Halorhodospira halochloris: one gene and its partner. The protein of the gene in region 1 binds, or shares a complex with, the protein of each later gene. Links are inferred from orthologs where the notes say so. Each region holds a gene or a part of one and is shown in the gene's direction. Other genes may lie near its edges.

What was found. Proteins that work in one complex are often made in the same cells at the same time.
Region 2: the proteins of HH1059_RS06555 (region 1) and pnp are in contact, whole or in part, in a cryo-EM structure (PDB 9QH0), measured with the Escherichia coli proteins. The link is inferred for Halorhodospira halochloris from one-to-one orthologs.

The regions. Positions count from the first base shown.
Region 1 is NZ_AP017372.2:1,414,206-1,422,232, forward strand. The notes cover bases 2,809-6,134. They hold HH1059_RS06555 (Rne/Rng family ribonuclease), read left to right. Parts: upstream 2,809-3,192; coding sequence 3,193-5,934; downstream 5,935-6,134. Other genes in these bases: HH1059_RS06560 (CHASE2 domain-containing protein), read left to right, coding at 5,936-6,134. In the rest of the region: HH1059_RS06540 (Maf family protein), read left to right, coding at 1-556; HH1059_RS06545 (S49 family peptidase), read right to left, coding at 747-1,694; HH1059_RS06550 (RluA family pseudouridine synthase), read right to left, coding at 1,728-2,687; more of HH1059_RS06560, read left to right, coding at 6,135-7,927. UniProt on the Escherichia coli protein: Endoribonuclease that plays a central role in RNA processing and decay. Required for the maturation of 5S and 16S rRNAs and the majority of tRNAs. Also involved in the degradation of most mRNAs.
Region 2 is NZ_AP017372.2:1,211,789-1,215,796, forward strand. Bases 1,009-4,008 are described here. They hold pnp (polyribonucleotide nucleotidyltransferase), read left to right. Parts: upstream 1,009-1,464; coding sequence 1,465-3,552; downstream 3,553-4,008. Other genes in these bases: truB (tRNA pseudouridine(55) synthase TruB), read left to right, coding at 1,009-1,032; rpsO (30S ribosomal protein S15), read left to right, coding at 1,156-1,425; HH1059_RS05720 (RelA/SpoT family protein), read left to right, coding at 3,946-4,008. In the rest of the region: 30S ribosome-binding factor RbfA, read left to right, coding at 1-106; more of truB, read left to right, coding at 115-1,008. UniProt on the Escherichia coli protein: Involved in mRNA degradation. Catalyzes the phosphorolysis of single-stranded polyribonucleotides processively in the 3'- to 5'-direction. Also involved, along with RNase II, in tRNA processing.

The DNA.
Region 1 (8,027 bases):
GGCTTCAGCATCCACTTATCGTCGCGACTTATTGGCAAGGCTCAAGCTAGACTTTGCAGTCCAGGCTGCAGACATCGATGAATCTGTGCCTTTTGATGAAACTGCTCACCACGCGGTGTTGCGTTTAGCAGAAATGAAGGCCAGGACTGTGGCTGAAAAGAATCCCGGGGCGGTAGTTATAGGGAGCGATCAAATTGCCCTACTAGGCGAGAAAATCATCGGCAAACCCAATACCCGCGAACAAGCAAAACAGCAATTGCGTCAATCCTCAGGCCGCAGCGTCGATTTTCTGACCGCTGTAACAGTGATCGACGGCGAAAAGGTAGAGCAAGATATAGACACGACGCGGATAAAGTTTAGGGACCTTGATGATGATGCTATAGACAGATATTTGGATGCCGATGAGCCTTACGATTGTGCCGGAGCTATTCGCTCCGAGGGCCTGGGGATCACTCTCCTTGCAGCTGTGGACACCCGCGACCCATCAGCACTTATCGGGCTTCCCTTGATTGCCCTAACTAGAATGCTGCGAGAGGCAGGCTTCGCAATCCCTTAGGACACCTCCAAAAACTCCCCCGGAGCCATCCAGCTGCCCAGTATGGAGGGCGCCTTAAATCCACCCCTAGAGGCTTCGTGGCGCCACCCCTGACGCCACAGCCTCCATGCCGAGGCAACTGATCCCCTTCGGTGGAGAGGTTTCTAAAGGCGCCCTTATTCAGCGATCCCTAGCAACTAACTGCCGTCCATCAATGGACCTGGTACTCCAACCTCTTGAGGGTGTAGTAGAGCCCTTGGCCGACACTAATGCCGAATTGCTCGCTTAATTCAGTAAAGAAATCGCGTTTGGCCGTATAATCGACCACCTCTTCCTCGCCGATTACGTCGCGAGCAACGCTGGATACGCTGCCTATCTCATCAGCTAAGCCGAGCTCTATGCTTTGAGCACCGGTCCAGACCAAGCCTGAGAATAAATCCTCATTGTTTTCTTCATCCAGCCGTTCACCACGCCCCTCCCGAACAGCATCAATGAACTGCTGATGCATATCCTCAAGCATTAGTCGTAGATGCTCGACATGATCGTCCCTTAGAGGTGAAAAGGGATCTAGAAACGCCTTATCCTCACCGGCGGTGTGAACACGCCGCTCAAGCCCGAGCTTCTCCAGTGCCTCTTCGGCGCCGAAGCTGCCGGCTATAACCCCGATCGATCCGACTACGCTCGAGCCGCCAACATGAATCTTGTCAGCTGCCGCGGCGACAAAATAGCCGCCAGATACGCCTATATCATCAATTACCGCGTGCACTGGGATATCGGGGTGCTCGTCACGCAGGCGCTTAATCTCATCGTAGATGCGCTGCGAGTGGACCGGACTCCCGCCTGGGGTATTGATTCTAAGCACTACCCCGGCAACATCGTCCGCTTCAAAAGCCGCATTCAGGCCCTTGATTACGTTGTCAGCGCTAGATGCAGAATCAGACATAATTGGTTCATTAATACGTACCTCGGCAGTATGCGGCCCGACCTCTTCTTTATCAGTGGTCATAGCACACTGGGTGATACTGATGGCAAGGACGAGAATAGCTACTACCAAAGCGATGCGGGTTATAATCCGCCATAGCCTATTACGGCGACGTTCACGTAGCGCCTCGTCAAGAATCTCCCGCAGAGCTGCACGTTCCCAAGCTTGATCGCTCATTACATCTCCCATTTTGTCAATTGGTTGTGACTGTTACTTCATGGCATTTGTTAGCACTTTGTTGAGTTCAGCGCTCAATGGCGCTTGGACATGCAACCGGTTACCTTGCTCCGGGTGGCGAAAGGCAAGCTCGTTAGCATGTAGAAACAGGCGCCTTAAACCGAGCTCTGTGCGCAGCCGTGAGTTGCTCTGGCGCTCGCCGTAGCGATCATCACCGGCAACCGGATGGCCGATATGGCGAGCATGCACCCTAATCTGGTGAGTGCGCCCTGTAGTCAGCTTGATATCAACAAGCGTGCCGTATGGGCTTTGACTTATCACTTTAACCAAAGTTTGGGCGCTGCGCCCACGTTGCGAAACGCGCACCAACCGTTCATGTCCCGCGCCCGCTAGTTTTTCGATTGGCGCGTCTATAACTTGTTCTGGCTGCTTAACTTCACCTACCAATAATGCGGTATAGCGTTTTTCAATATCGCCATTGCGCAGCATTTCGTGTAATCGGCGCAGGGTTGAGCGGCGTTTGGCCAGCAGCAGGCAGCCGCTAGTCTCCTGATCCAAGCGGTGAACCAACTCAACGAAGTGCAAATCGGATCGAATTTGGCGTAGCGCCTCAATTAGCCCGATCTTCACTGTGCTGCCACCGTGCACGGCTAAGCCACTCGGTTTATCTATGACGAGTAGGCGTTCATCCTCGTATAAAACACCGTCTCGCAGTGCCCTTTCCAATCCCGAAGATGGCTCAGGCCTAGGCTTGTGCTCTGAGTCAGCAATCACTACAGGAGGCAAACGCACCACCTCGCCAGCTTGAAGTCGCCGGGTCGGCTTAGCCCTACCGCCGTCCACTCTTACCTCGCCGCGCCGCAATAATCGATAGACACGACTACGGGGCAGGCCCTTGAGCAGACGCAACAGAAAATTATCTATCCGTTGGCCTGCTTCATCGTCGCTAACCTGATGATATTTTACGCTACTATGCGTTGATGTTGTTGACATTATTTATCATACCGCCCGTTAAGGGTGATTAATACTACGTTTGTAGGATATGCAAGTTGCTGATAGAATTGAGCTGGCGCTGGTAAGTCGACGATAGTCTAGAGTAATTGCATGGCAAAGTACTACATATACTCTCAGCGCAGAAGTTTTCCGGGCGCAGCGCCTGAGGCATGAATGGCGCCGCCCAAATTGCGGCATGAGCATATACGCACATACATAAAGACAATTGCCAGATAGACCAATGAAGAGGCGTTATCGCCACTCTATCCAGGCAGATGAAGACAAATAACGCGAACAACAATAGCCCTGCGCCCAACTTGGAGTCAGTGTATGGTCCGGATCTCTTCAGGCCAGCCAAATCGGCCACAAGATGCCGTGATTAATATCTGGCAAGTTTCTCGACAACCTGGTGCGCTGCATCGCGAACCGGCGTCTGAAGCGACCCATGGGCTACTCCCCTGCTCTCCCAACGCGATGGCTGCGGGGCTGTGGAGAGTCAACCACCATGAAAAGAATGTTGATCAACGCAACCCAACCAGAAGAGTTGCGGGTTGCCCTAGTAGATGGACAAGTCCTATATGATCTCGACATAGAGGCTCCTTCGCGGGAACAAAAGAAGGCTAACATATACAAAGGGATCATTACTCGCGTAGAGCCTAGCCTGGAAGCTGCCTTCGTGCGCTACGGTGCTGAGCGGCATGGCTTTTTGCCCTTCAAGGAGATAGCGCCCTCTTATTGCGTAGGGAGTGATGGACAGCGCTCTACCCCGCGTGAGTCCTTGCGCGAAAACCAGGAGGTTCTGGTCCAGGTGGATAAAGAGGAGCGCGGCAACAAAGGCGCCGCGCTGACCACCTATATCAGCCTTGCCGGGCGCTACCTGGTACTCATGCCCAACAACCCACGTGCAGGCGGGGTTTCTCGCCGTATAGAGGGCGCCGAACGGGCCGAGATACGCGAAAGCCTGCGCCATCTCGAGGTGCCCGAAGGCATGGGCCTTATTGTGCGCACCGCCGGAGTTGGGCGGAACACGCAGGAGCTGCAGTGGGACCTCGATTACCTGCTTAAGCTGTGGGACGCTATACTCAAGGCGGCCATGGAGCGCCGTGCGCCATTTCTCGTCTATCAGGAGAGCGACGTAATAATCCGCGCCCTGCGTGATTACCTGCGCCCCGAGATCGGCGAAATACTAGTCGATGATGAGGATGTCTTCGCCAAGGCCCGGGACTTCATCGATCAGGTGATGCCCTATAACCGCCAGAAACTCAAGCTTTACGACGATCCGGTCCCACTGTTCTCCCGTTATCAGGTCGAAAGCCAGATAGAATCGGCCTTTCAGCGCGATGTCAGGCTGCCCTCCGGAGGGGCCATAGCCATAGATCATACCGAAGCTCTGATCTCCATAGATATCAACTCATCGCGCGCTACCAAAGGCGCGGACATTGAAGAGACAGCCCTCAACACCAACCTGGAGGCGGCCGACGAGATAGCCCGGCAGCTGCGTCTGCGCGATCTCGGTGGGCTAATCGTGATCGATTTTATCGATATGGGGCCACCGCGCAGCCAGCGAGAGGTGGAGAACCGGTTGCGTGAGGCGGTTAAGGCTGACAGGGCGCGAGTACAAGTAGGTCGCATTTCCCGTTTTGGTCTTCTGGAGATGTCGCGCCAGCGCCTGCGCTCCTCTTTGGGTGAAGCCCACCAAGAGGTTTGCGGGCGGTGCGGTGGCCAAGGAACGGTGCGCAGCGTCGAATCACTGGCCCTGTCTATACTGCGCATCATCGAAGAGGAGGCAATGAAAGATAAGACGAGCAAGGTCCTTGCTCAATTGCCCCTTGAAGTAGCGACTTTCCTATTAAATGAGAAGCGCTCGCAGATTAGTGATCTGGAAAAACGGCACTCTGTACATATCCTCCTGATCCCTAATCGCAACCTGGAAACGCCCCACTACGATATCCAACGTCTGCGCACCGATGAGTGGGAGGATCAAGATGATAGTAGCTATCAACGGCTCAGCCCCGCTGAAGAGACCAACCTGATTGATGCTGGGTTGCCGACCCCACGCCCGCAACCTCCTGCAGTACAGGGGGTTACACCTAGCACCCCGGCTCCTTTCGCCAGCGGCGCTGACTCTGCACAAGATTCCGATCAGACCACTCAGCGACCGACAACCAACAACGAACAAGTGCCCCTGGGCTGGATCTTCAGCCAGCTGCGCGGTCTGCTTTTCCAGAGCGGACAAAAAACCGTCGATGGCAATACCGCCTCCTCGCGGCAACCAGAATACCGCTCAACTGACGAGCAAGATGATGGCGATAGAAAATCCGGTTCTAGCCGCGGTAAACGTGGCAGCAGTAGCGGCCGCTCCCGCTCAACTCGTGGGCGGCGCAGCCGCAACACTAGCAGCCGCCGCCGCGCAGAGACCGAGAGCGGTGAGCAACAGGAATTGGCCACAGCAGATCAGCCCGAATCGCTGCAGCCCAGTAAGGCCGATGCAGATACGGCCGATGCAGATACGGCCGATGCAGAAGAGTACGAAGGTTCTTCTGCCCTGCCAGCATTTGAAGATATAGAAGATCAGGCTCAAACCCCGCCTTCAGCCCAGAGCGATAGCGCTGATACTGATATAGATTCTGCGGATAACGGCGATGGGGAGGCGGCTGATAGTGCTCGCAGCCGCTCTTCCAACCGCTCCGGTCGAAGCAGGCGCGGCAGACGTGGCGGGAGGCGCCGGCGGCGGAGCAGCTCAACAACTGAGACTGCAGGCGAAATTGAATCAAATGATGGTGCTGATACGAACAGTGCCGCCGATGAATCCTTGCCAATACCCGACCACGAGGTATTCGAAGAAGGGGCGCAGGCAAATGGCGCCGCTAACGGAGCCGCATCCAGCACTAGTGATAAAACAACCCCGGACCAAGCTCAAACCGGCAGGAAATTTGTGCGCAGCGGCCGCCCGCGAATTCCGCGGCGACAAAAATCGGCTGAGCAGGAATGCACAGACCCTGCGTGGGCAGATGATGTCGACTCGAGCACTGAAGAGAGCTGTAACACTCAGCGCGATGACTTGGCGCCTGAAGAGCAGCCCAGTCCAGAAAACTGGCGCCCTTCCCAGCAAATCGCCAGAAATAAGCAGCTAGTTCCAATAGAGCGAATAGAGCGAAACTTGCCCATTGAGGGCTTTTCCGGTACAAGCAGAGCAGATCACGCCCAGGAAGAGTCTGCGAACAAAGAGACGGAAGATAATATCTGATATGATCTGGCGCCGCGCCCGGGATAAGGCATGGCCTTTGATTCTCGGGCTTACAATGCTCATCGCGGTAGTCTGGGCTGCCTATACACAGTTCGGACCTGTGCGCGAAGCGGTCGATACCGCGGAGCGTTTTTTCTACGATCAGCGCCTGCTGTGGACACAGACCGGTCAGGACGATTTCGATACCGAAGTCGTCGTGATAGATATTGATGAGTCTAGCTTGGCGAGGATCGGGCGTTGGCCATGGCCGCGGGCTACAGTTGCCGAGCTTACCGAGCGCCTATGGGATGCCGGGGTTGTGGTCATCGGCTACGACGTGGTCTTCGCCGAACCGGAGCGCAATATCGCTGAGCAGGTAGCGCAGGCTGTCGATGACCCACAGCTAAAAAATCGTCTAGACAGGCTACGTGAGCAATTCGACGGCGATAAGCGCCTCGCTGATAGCCTCAGCAAAGGGGATAGCGTCCTCGGGTTTATCCTCCACAGCGATCAGGCCGGCACTAAAGTCGGCTCCTTACCCCCTCCCACCAAAGATAGCCTGAGCATAGAGCAAAGGCCGCTGACCGTCTTTCGCCTGCCTAGCGTAACCGCCAGCCGCCCGGAACTGGTAGAAGCAGCAGGTGCATCGGGATTCTTTACTGTCCGCCCGGATCCAGACGGTGTGGTACGCCGCGCGCCACTGCTGCTCGGCTATGAAGATAAACTCTATAGCTCACTAGCCCTTGAGGTAGTCAGACAGTATCAGCTGCTCCACAGCATTGACATCATCAGCAAACCTTTCGCCGATGCCAAAGCGATCGATCGGGTTGAACTAGGTGGATTAGAGATACCCACGGATTATCGCGGTCAGGTTCTAATCCCTTACCGGGGCCCTGAAAAGACCTTCCCTTACGTTAGCGCCGCTGATGTTCTAGAAGGCAAGGCCGCAGAGGAAAAGCTAGAAGGCAAAATAGCACTCCTCGGAACCAGCGCATTAGGCCTGTACGACCTCCGCCCCACGCCAGTAGGCTCCGCGTATCCTGGGGTTGAGGTTCATGCAACCCTGATTGATGCCATGCTCAAGGGAGACTTTCCCAGGCAACCGGCCTGGGCAGAGGGAGCCGACTTCATTACCCTGATGAGCAGCGGACTCCTGCTCACTGCCACCCTGCCCTTCCTAGCACCGCTGAGTACTCTGATCCTGGTCGCTGCTCTATTGGCTGCGGTGATAGCTACAAACCTCTGGGCATGGGCGGCACATGGGATAGTATTAAGCATAATTCCAACCCTTGCAGCGGTAACCTTGATTACCTTCGTAAATCTAGGCTGGGGGTTTCTGTTTGAATACCGGCGTAGAAACATGCTCCGCCAGCGCTTTGGTGAGTATGTGCCACCCGAACTTGTAGAACAGATGGCCGAGCGCCCAGATGAATATAATCTGGAAGGTGAAACCCGCGAGATCACCCTGCTTTTTGCCGATATACGCGGTTTTACCACCCTGTCTGAAAAGCTTGATGCAGCCACCCTGAAGAGTGTCCTGAACCGCTTCTTCACCCCCATGACCCGAATCATCTTTGAGCACCACGGCACCATAGATAAGTATGTCGGTGACATGATAATGGCCTTCTGGGGCGCCCCTATGGATGATCCCGAGCAGCGTAAAAACGCCCTGGAGGCGGCATTTGCAATGCTCCGCGAGACAGATCGATTGAAAGAGGAGTTCGCTGCTGAAGGCTTGCCGGCAATTGAGATCGGCATCGGCCTGAACACCGGGCCGGCTAGTGTCGGCGACATGGGCTCGGAATACCGCCGCGCTTACACCGCCCTTGGCGACTCAGTTAATCTTGCTGCGCGCACCGAATCGAAGACAAAAGACTACGGGGTGCGGCTTCTTGTCACAGAGCATACCCGTGAGGGCTTAGAAAAGCAATACTCTTTTAGGGAGATTGAGCGGGTTCAGGTTAAAGGGCGCAACGAGCCGGTAACCATGTATGAGCCAATAGGGGGCCTATAATAACCCCTTGAACCACGCCAGCACCCCCTCTGCTAAGGAGAACGCCTTAACCACGCCCTAAAGGCCTTGATGGCGCAATCCCTGGCGCCGGAACATACAA
Region 2 (4,008 bases), 200 kb from region 1 along the record:
TGCCTTCGATCGAGCTGCACGCTTGAGTGCTATAATCGACGAGGTGGCACCCCAAAGCGAGTCTCAAGCCGAATCTGACGTTGATAGCGAAGCGAGCAAGGAGTAATACGCTACATGCCGAAGAGGCGCAAAGGACGCAAGGTAACAGGGATACTGTTACTCGATAAGCCCGCGGGTCACACTTCCAACGATGCCTTGCAGAGGGTGAAAAGGCTTTTCGGGGCGCGTAAGGCTGGCCACACGGGTAGTCTGGATCCCTTGGCTACCGGGCTTCTGCCAATCTGTTTTGGTGATGCCACCAAGGTATCTGGCTTTTTGCTGGATGCCGACAAGCACTATCAGGTCACCTGTAAGCTTGGGGTTGCAACAGATACCGGTGATGCCGAAGGTGAAATAACCGAACAGGTTGGAATACCAGATCTCGATGAGTCGAGTGTTGAAGCTGCGCTTGCAGGTTTTCGTGGGTGCATTGAGCAGTTGCCGCCGATGTACTCCGCCATTAAGCATCAAGGCCAGCGCCTTTACAATCTCGCTCGTCAGGGCGTTGAAGTCGAGCGTGACCTGCGCGAGGTAGAGATACATCAGCTGCTCCTGGAAGATTTGCGCGAAGGTGAGTTGGACTTGCGGGTGCACTGCTCGAAGGGGACTTATATTCGCACCTTGGCTGAGGACATAGCCCAGGCACTGGGAACAGTTGGCCATGTCATTGCGCTGCGCAGAGACGGCTTGGGGCCGTATCGGCAGCCGCAGTTGTGGACTATTGAGCAACTTGAGAGTTGTGCTGAACGTGGACGAGATGCCTTGGATGCTACTCTGGAGCCGATGGACACTGCTCTTGAGCAGTATCCGGCCATTGAGCTAGCCGATGATCTGGCATTTTTTGTCAGCCAAGGACAGCCGGTATTTGTGCCCAAGGCCCCGAGCGAGGGATGGGTTCGCCTGTATGACGCCAAACGCAAGTTCTTGGGTATGGGGCAGATTCTTGATGATGGGCGGGTTGGCCCTAAGCGCTTGATAGCGAAAGCCGCTTGATGGGCGCTGAATTATCAAAATCAAATCTGTCGGGGCGATTTCTTGTTTATATACCCTCGGCGAGGATAAACTAGCGGCCTTATCGCCGAGGCGAAACCGAGAGTTAGAGATCAGGAGTTATAAATGTCGTTAGATGTAGAAAAGAAAGCGGAGATTGTAAAGAACTTTCAGCGTTCTCCCTCAGACACTGGTTCTCCGGAAGTTCAGATTGCTCTGCTTTCGGCACGAATCCAGCATTTGACGGATCACTTTGCTGTCCATAAGCAGGATCACCACTCGCGCCAAGGTCTCCTTAAGCTGGTTAGTCAGCGGCGCAAGTTGCTCGATTACCTCAAGCGCAAGGATCGTAGCCGTTATCTTGATGTGATCAATCGGCTCGGGATCCGCAAGTAAGCGCAAGGGGAATAGTAGATGAGTGAGAGCGAGCTAAACCTGCCGACAATCAAGAGATCTTTTCAATACGGTGACCATGAAGTCACCCTTGAGACCGGAGGGATTGCCCGTCAGGCAGATGGTGCGGTAATTGTGAACATGGCTGACACTGTCGTTCTGGTAACGGCGGTCGGCGATAAGGATCCGAGTGCTGCGCGGGATTTTCTGCCCTTGACGGTAAACTATCAGGAGCGTACCTACGCAGCGGGGCGGATACCGGGCGGTTTTTTCAAGCGCGAGGGTCGCCCGTCTGAGAAAGAGACGCTTACCTGCCGGCTTATTGATAGGCCTATCCGTCCGATGTTTCCAGAGGGTTTCCGTCAGGAGGTGCAGATCATTGCGACCGTGCTCTCACTCAATGATGAGGTCGACCCGGATATTCCGGCAATGATCGGTACTTCTGCGGCGTTGGCCATCTCTGGGATCCCGTTTGATGGGCCGATGGGTGCATGCAGGGTTGGCTACATTGACGGCGAGTTTAGCCTCAATCCTACTTACAGCGATTTGGAAAACTCGGATCTCGATTTGGTCGTGGCGGGTTCGCGTGATGCGGTCCTGATGGTTGAGTCGGAAGCCAACCTGCTGCCTGAAAGTACCATGCTGGATGCCGTTCTCTTCGGCCATGAACAGCTGCAAAAGGCCATTAACGCCATCGATGAATTAGCAGCCGAGGTGGGTAAGCCACGTTGGGATTGGCAGCCGCCGCAGAAGAGTACTGCTCTTGAAGAAGCGGTTGCCGAGTGCATCTATGCGGAGCTTGAGCAGGCTTATCAGATAGCCGATAAGCAGGAGCGACAAGAAAAGGTAGCTGCCCTTAGGGATAAGGCAGTTGAGCAAATTGGCGATGATGAGCGCGAAGGATGGAGCTGCGCAGAGGTCGGTGAGGTCTTTAAAGGGCTTGAGAAGAAGATAGTCCGCGGTCGCATCATAGCCGGGGAGCCACGGATAGATGGGCGCGATAATCACACTGTGCGTCCGTTGAATATCCAGGCAGGTGTTCTGCCCCGCACACACGGATCGGCAATCTTTACCCGCGGCGAGACGCAGGCGATAGTCGTTACGACTCTCGGTACTGGACGCGATGCCCAAGTCATCGATGCACTTGAGGGCGAGCGCCGCGAACAGTTTATGCTCCACTACAACTTCCCGCCTTATTGTGTTGGTGAGACTGGCTTTATTGGCACCCCTAAACGTCGCGAGATAGGCCATGGCAAACTGGCCAAGCGCGGTGTCGAGGCAGTGATGCCTAGTCAGGAAGAGTTCCCGTATGTGATTAGGGTAGTTTCCGAGGTAACAGAATCGAACGGATCTTCCTCGATGGCTACCGTATGTGGCACCAGCCTTTCGCTTATGGATGCGGGGGTGCCCCTTAAGACGCAAGTTGCCGGGATTGCCATGGGTCTTATCAAGGAGGGCGATCAATTTGCTGTCCTAACCGATATCCTTGGTGATGAGGATCACCTTGGTGATATGGATTTCAAGGTCGCCGGTAGCCTGGACGGCGTTACAGCGCTGCAGATGGATATCAAGATCGATGGTATTACCCGTGAGATTATGGAGAATGCCCTGGAGAGTGCCCGCAACGGTCGTCTCCATATCCTTGAGCAGATGAATAAAGTGTTAGGGCAACCGCGCGATCAGATGTCGGAGTATGCACCGCGGCTGTTGACCATGAAGATTGACCCGGAGCGTATCCGTGACGTCATCGGCAAGGGCGGGGCTACCATCCGTGGACTTACCGAGGAGACGGGCACCAGCATCGACATCAGTGATGAGGGGGTTGTTACCATAGCCTCGGCTGATAAGAGTGCCGCGGAGGAGGCCAAGCGGCGCATCGAACTGCTTACCGCTGATGTTGAGGTGGGCAGGGTCTATGACGGCAAGGTTGCTAAACTCATGGACTTCGGCGCCTTTGTCAACATCCTCCCCGGTCGTGATGGTCTTGTACATATCTCCCAGATCTCCAATAATCGCGTTGAGAATGTTGCCGACGAGTTAGCCGAAGGGGATGCGGTGCGCGTCAAGGTCCTTGAGGTTGACCGTCAGGGACGGATTCGCCTGTCGATGAAAGCAGTCGAGGAAGAGTAGCGGCCGCTTTTCGGCGTTTTATCCCAGCCCGTCCCTAACCGGGGCGGGCTGCGGTCATTTTTGGTGAATTTTGCCAGTGCTAAGAAGAAGCACTAGGAGTAACCTCTACCAACTCCCCCGGAGCCACTCGACTGCCTCGGTTTGGAGGAGGCAGTGGGTCCACCCTAGGAGGCTTCATAGCGCCATCCCTGGCGACAAGAACTCCAAACCGGTGTGGTCGAGTGGCTCCGGGGGAGTATTAGATGTCCCCTAGGGTTTGTCCCTGCACCATTTTTAGTAGCAACCACTTGTATCCCCTCACTATCGCCCTCATAACAGCGCAAAGATCTGCGCAGCACTCGCTGAAGGTGCGATTGCCACGGATGGTTAAGCCACAATGGGGGTCCGGATAATATGGTCCAGACAGCTTTTACAGATATCGATGATCTCTCCACGCTGACTGTCGATGGCTGGCTG